2 linked regions of the Pseudosulfitobacter pseudonitzschiae genome follow. The protein of the gene in region 1 interacts with the protein of each later gene in a pairwise test. Links are inferred from orthologs where the notes say so. Each region holds a gene or a part of one and is shown on either strand. Other genes may lie near its edges. The genes, in order: ftsZ and SULPSESMR1_RS00365.

What was found.
Region 2: the proteins of ftsZ (region 1) and SULPSESMR1_RS00365 interact in binary tests that used the Escherichia coli proteins (3 or more experiments, as listed by UniProt). The link is inferred for Pseudosulfitobacter pseudonitzschiae from one-to-one orthologs.

What each region holds. Positions count from the first base shown.
Region 1 is NZ_CP022415.1:1,973,318-1,976,483, forward strand. Bases 132-2,974 are described here. They hold ftsZ (cell division protein FtsZ), read right to left. Parts: upstream 2,452-2,974; coding sequence 811-2,451; downstream 132-810. Other genes in these bases: lpxC (UDP-3-O-acyl-N-acetylglucosamine deacetylase), read right to left, coding at 132-615; ftsA (cell division protein FtsA), read right to left, coding at 2,865-2,974. Also shown: more of lpxC, read right to left, coding at 1-131; more of ftsA, read right to left, coding at 2,975-3,166. UniProt on the Escherichia coli protein: Essential cell division protein that forms a contractile ring structure (Z ring) at the future cell division site. The regulation of the ring assembly controls the timing and the location of cell division.
Region 2 is NZ_CP022415.1:76,912-80,125, reverse strand. What follows is about bases 195-3,085. They hold SULPSESMR1_RS00365 (rod shape-determining protein), read left to right. Parts: upstream 195-1,062; coding sequence 1,063-2,109; downstream 2,110-3,085. Other genes in these bases: SULPSESMR1_RS00355 (rod shape-determining protein MreD), read left to right, coding at 3,081-3,085; mreC (rod shape-determining protein MreC), read left to right, coding at 2,200-3,084; SULPSESMR1_RS00370 (VOC family protein), read right to left, coding at 242-823. Outside these bases: SULPSESMR1_RS00375 (hypothetical protein), read right to left, coding at 1-113; more of SULPSESMR1_RS00355, read left to right, coding at 3,086-3,214. UniProt on the Escherichia coli protein: Forms membrane-associated dynamic filaments that are essential for cell shape determination. Acts by regulating cell wall synthesis and cell elongation, and thus cell shape.

The sequences.
Region 1 (3,166 bases):
CAGCGCCAGACCATTGGCCTGCATCGCGTCCACATCCGCCTGACGGCAAAAGGTGCGGCTGTCGCAAAGTTCGCGGGCGAAGCTGCCATTGTTCATGACCAGCGATTTTTTCTGATGACCAATGGCCGCGTCGGTGAAATCAATCTCGAAATCAATGCGCAGCGTGTCCGAAGGACGCAGCGTCGCGCTGGCCTGACCATCGGTCACGGTGACTTCGCGCAGCACTTCGAACGCGCGCACCGGCGCATCCAGCGCCCGCAGGCCGCGTTGCATGATGCCGCGCACAAAAGGGGCAGCCGAACCATCAAGGATCGGAACTTCGGGTCCGTCAATTTCCACCAAAGCGTTGTGTACGCCACAGCCCGCCAGTGCCGCCATCACGTGTTCCACGGTGGACACGGTGGTGCCCGATGCGTTTTCCAGCTTGGTGCACAGGGGCGAGCGGTTGACCGCATCCCAACGGGCGGGAACCAGCGCATCGCCCTGATGAACGTCACGGCGCGCAAACCAGATCCCGTGTTCGGCCATCGCGGGCCGAATGGTCAGCTTTGCAGGGCGCCCGGAATGCAAGCCGGTGCCAACGAAGCTGATCGGAGATTTGATTGTTGTTTGCACGTCAGGGTGTCCTTGGCCGTTAGCGGTGTATCTTAGTTAGAGGGCGGGGGCCTGTCGCTCAACTCAATCTTTGTAACGTAATGAAACATCCCAAAACAGGGTCGGCAATAAGGCGCTTGCCTCAATTTAACCTCCTGTTATCTAATGAAAAAGGGCCGCCAGAAGGCGACCCTTATCGTTACAAATGACCTAGCGTCAATTGGCTTGGCGACGCAGGAAAGCAGGGATCTCGATGCGTTCCTGATCAGGATCATGTGCCTCGACCGGTTGCGGTGCGGGGCTGGCCGAGCGGCCCGATTGCACGGGCGGTTGCTGGCGCGCAGGCTGCTGTTGCGCAGGACGTTCGGCTTGCTGGCCTTCGCCGTGACCGGTCATGCGGTTGATCAGCGTATTGATGCCAAAGCGCGGACGCTCAGGCTGGGCTGTTGCCGCAGGGGCCTGACGCGGGGTCGCCGCAGGGGCAGCCCGTTGTGCCGCAGCGCGCAAACGCGCCAGTGCTTCGGGCGACGGCGTGCCGGGGGCCGGCGCGCGCGGTGCGACGAATGTTTCGGGCTCGGCGTTCAGCGTGTCGTGTTGATGCGGCTCGAATGCGGCCACTTGCGGCTGATAGGCGGGCGGCGGCAGTTCGTCACTGTCGTCTTCGGCAAAGATATCCTCGGCCATGTCTTCGGCAGCAGCCTGCTCGGCGTTCATGTCTTCGAACAATGTCGGCTCTTGATAGGACGTATGAGCCGCAACATGCTCTTCTTCATAAACGTCTTCGACCGGCGCGGGTGCTGCAGCCACTGCGGGCGCTTCTTCCTGCGTGACCTGCGGCTTCAGCGGGGCCGACATCTTGCGACGTGGCACCGGCATTTCGGTGTTCACTTCGACGGCATCGATGCCTGTGGCAACAACGCTGACACGCATCATGCCACCCATATCGGTGTCCAGCGTCGAGCCGACGATAATATTCGCCTCGGGGTCCACTTCCTCGCGGATGCGGTTGGCCGCTTCGTCCAGTTCGAACAGGGTCAGGTCGTGGCCGCCGGTGATGTTGATCAGAACACCCTTGGCGCCGCGCAGGCTGATTTCGTCCAGCAGCGGGTTGGCAATTGCCTTTTCCGCCGCCTGGATGGCGCGATCTTCGCCTTCGGCCTCGCCTGTGCCCATCATCGCCTTGCCCATTTCGTCCATCACGGCACGCACATCGGCAAAGTCGAGGTTGATCAGGCCCGGACGGACCATAAGGTCGGTCACGCCCTTAACGCCTTGATACAGAACATCATCTGCCATCGAGAACGCTTCGGTGAATGTGGTTTTCTCGTTCGCCAACCGGAACAGGTTCTGGTTGGGAATGATGATCAGCGTATCGACAACCTTTTGCAGCGCCTCGACGCCGTCTTCGGCCTGACGCATCCGCTTGGCCCCTTCAAACTGAAAGGGCTTGGTCACAACGCCAACGGTCAGAACACCCAGTTCGCGGGCGGCCTGTGCAATAATCGGGGCTGCACCGGTGCCGGTGCCGCCACCCATACCTGCGGTGATAAAGCACATGTGTGCCCCCGCAAGGTGATCAACGATCTGTTCAATGCTTTCCTCGGCAGCCGCAGCGCCGACAGATGCACGCGCACCGGCGCCCAATCCTTCGGTCACCTTGATGCCCAGCTGGACGCGGTTTGCTGCGGCAGACTGCTGCAACGCTTGTGCGTCGGTGTTGGCCACAACGAAATCGACGCCGTCCAACTCTTTCTCGATCATGTTATTGACAGCATTACCACCGGCACCACCGACCCCGAACACGGTGATCCGTGGTTTCAGTTCGTCCTGCCCCGGCAATGAGAGGTTCAATGTCATCACTAATCCGCCTGTTTTGTGTGTTCCGGCCCGCATTCGCGGTGTTTTTCGTCCCAAATCTTGCTTTATCCTAAAGACTGAAGCCACGCACGTCACGTCAAAACTGGGCTACAACCCCAAAATGTTGATGTTTTTTCTGAAATAACGCGGGATTTCGCCGATCACACCGTATGATGTGGGCAAAGCAATGGCGCACCCTGCACCTAGAGGCCGCAGGCATACAAAACGCAAGCCCGTTTTGAGGGCGCCCAAAAGCCAAGGGGCGCAGTTCGATATGTCTGTTTGGCTGACTGCTCAATCTGCCGTGGGCCTCTTCGGGCCTTGACGAAATACTACATCAGGCCGCCTGCCCGCGCCAGTCCATTCCTGCGTCCATAGGCAAAAAATGACCGGTACGGGCGGTACGCCCTGCCCTACCAGTTGTCGCGGAACCAACGCACTGCTCGGCGCAGCGAACGGGCGGGATAGCGGTCTGCGGGAATATCAAAATCCCACCATTCGTCCTGCGGGTGGGCGGCAAACAGCGCCAGCCCCACAGCCGAAGCAAAGCCCGGGCCAGTCGCGGCCTGCGGCAGCCCGTGTACGCGCAACGGACGGCCCAGACGCACCTGCTGGCCCAGAATTTTCGAGGCCAGCCCGTCAAGGCCGGGGATCTGGCTGCCGCCACCGGTCAGCACGATCTGCTGGCTTGGCAGGTGGTCAAAACCCGCCGCGT
Region 2 (3,214 bases), 1.9 Mb from region 1 along the record:
GCGCCCATGTCGCAATGTGCCAGTTCACCCAAAAACGTCCATGCGTTGGCTGTATACTCGATCCCACCGCCCGAAACGGTCAGATCCAGCGCGTCCGCACCGTCCACGTCCAAACGGTGCTGCTTGATGAATACCTTGCCTATGTAAGTTCATTCGTGACGTCGCTGCCACAAACTACCCTACTCTCTATTAACACTTCCCGCATTAATATTAATTAACAATGTCTTAGGTGGAGGGACTCCTAATAGGGGTTCTTCGCCTCTCTATTTTCGCTCAGCGACGCTTGCGACCGCGCGACAATGCGCTCGACGGCATCGGCCAGATGCACTTCGGCGATGTGATCATCCCCTGCGGCCACGCGAATCTTGTGCGCCTCCATCAGCACGGCGGCATGACTGGATCCGCGCGGCGGGATGAATTTGTAGCACGCCAGTTCGATCAACAACCCGCAGGGGTCTTTGAAATAGATCGAATCCATGAACCCGCGGTCTTTCACGCCTGAATTGCCGATACTGCGCGCCTTCAACCGCTCGGGGACCTGGGCGAATGTGGCGCGGTCCACCTCGAAGGCAAGATGGTGAACACAGCCCACATCCATCGGAGTGCGGCGGTTGTCAGCCTTGCGATTGTCATCGGTAAAGACGGTGATCAGCCGCCCGTCACCGGGATCGAAATACAGATGGCCCTGTTCGGGATCATCCAGATTGGGTTGGTCAAAGATGAAAGGCATCCCCAAAACCCCTTCCCAGAAATCAATCGTGGTCTGGCGGTCGGCGCCGGTCAAAGTAATGTGATGAACGCCCAGAACCTGAAGTTTGCGCATGATAAATCTCCCCTACGTTGCCTGAATCCTAGCACACAGAGCCACGCCCGCCACATCCCCAAGCAAAGCTGCACGCTTTTGCGCCTCCGGCTGCAAATTACACATAACTTCAACTGCGCGGGAACCCGCGTAACCAACAATCAATCGGCTCTTTCGTCTGCTTCTACACATCCCTATAACTCGAGCGCCCGCAGCAATCATGACTCGCGGGCCAAAACGTATTGACGAAGGGTTCGCGCATGTCGTGGTTTGGAAATTTAGGTGGTCTGTTTTCTTCGGATATGGCCATTGATCTCGGAACGGCCAACACTCTGATATACGTAAAAGGCAAGGGCGTCGTGCTGTCCGAGCCTTCGGTGGTGGCCTATCATATCAAGGATGGTGTCAAAAAGGTTCTCGCCGTGGGCGAAGACGCCAAGCTGATGCTGGGTCGGACGCCCGGCAGCATCGAGGCGATCCGCCCGATGCGCGAAGGTGTGATTGCCGACTTTGACACAGCCGAAGAGATGATCAAACATTTCATCCGCAAGGTTCACAAACGGTCGACCTTTTCAAAGCCCAAGATCATCGTATGCGTGCCGCATGGCGCGACACCCGTTGAAAAACGCGCGATCCGTCAGTCGGTTCTGTCCGCAGGCGCGCGCCGTGCGGGACTGATTGCCGAACCGATTGCAGCGGCCATCGGGGCCGGCATGCCCATCACCGACCCCACCGGCAACATGGTCGTGGACATCGGCGGTGGCACCACCGAAGTGGCGGTTCTGTCGTTGGGCGACATCGTTTACGCCCGTTCGGTCCGTGTTGGTGGCGACCGCATGGACGAGGCGATCATCAGCTATCTGCGCCGCCAACAGAACCTGCTGGTTGGTGAAACCACGGCCGAGCGTATCAAGACATCTATCGGCACCGCCCGTATGCCCGACGACGGGCGCGGCACGTCGATGCAAATCCGTGGCCGCGACCTGCTGAACGGTGTGCCCAAGGAAATCGAAGTGACCCAAGCACAAATCGCCGAGGCGCTGGCCGAGCCCGTGCAGCAAATCTGCGAGGCGGTGATGACCGCACTGGAAACCACGCCACCCGATCTGGCCGCCGACATTGTCGACCGCGGCGTGATGCTGACCGGTGGCGGTGCGCTGCTGGGTGATCTGGATCTGGCCCTGCGCGAACAGACGGGGCTGGCCGTGTCCATTGCGGACGAATCGCTCAATTGCGTTGCATTGGGCACCGGCAAAGCGCTGGAGTTCGAAAAACAGCTGCGTCACGCCATCGACTACGACAGCTAAGCCTAAGGCCCCTTTGCAAAAAGGGGCCACTTGCGGCACAGTTAATGCACGATCCCGCCGCGCCGATCAAACCGCAGGTGAGACTTCACATTGGCAAAAGACCGCTCTTCATCCTCTGACTTTGTCGCCCCGATCCGGCGGTTGTTGACGGCTGTGCTGGTCTTGGCGCTGATCGCCACCTTTATCGTCTGGCGCATCGACAGCCCGCGCGTCGAACGGTTCCGTGCGCAGGTCACAGACCGGATCGTGCCGAATTTCGACTGGGCAATGGCCCCCGTCACCGGCACCATCAATCTGGTGCGCAATTTCCGCAGCTATCAACGTATCGCCGAACAAAACGCCGAACTGCGCCGCGAATTGCGCAAGATGCAGGCATGGAAAGAGGCCGCCGTTCAATTGGAGCAGGAAAACGCACGGCTGCTGGACCTGAACAATGTGCGGCTGGACCCGCGTTTGACCGTGATCTCGGGCATGGTGCTGGCCGACAGCGGCTCACCCTTTCGGCAATCGGTGCTGCTGAACGTAGGCGCGCGTGACGGGCTGGTGGATGGCTGGGCCACGATGGACGGTATCGGCCTTGTGGGGCGGATTTCCGGGGTGGCAGAGAACACCGCCCGAGTGATCCTGCTGACGGACGCATCCAGCCGTATTCCTGCGACCATCCAGCCATCAGGCCAGCGCGCCATCGTGGCAGGTGACAACAGCGCCACACCGCCGGTCGATTTTCTGGAAAGCCCAGATCTGGTCCGCCCCGGTGACCGTGTGTTCAGTTCGGGTGATGGCGGCGTATTTCCCGCAGGCCTGCTGATCGGCGAGATTGCCAAAGACCCCGGCGGGCGCTTGCGTGTGCGTTTGGCTGCCGATTACGAGCGGCTCGAATTTCTGCGGGTGTTGCGCCACTATGGAAACGAGCCGGTAAGCGACACCGCCCAGATCATCGCCCCCCACTCACCACCGGCAGAGGTGGGCGAATGAACAAGCCGTCGCAAATTCACCTGTGGCTGATGCGTGCCGCATTTTGCGTGCTGGTGCTGATGATTCTGTTCTTTCAGCTTCTGCCCCTGCAAACCCAACCCGGCCAATGGGCACCGCCCGATCTGCTGAT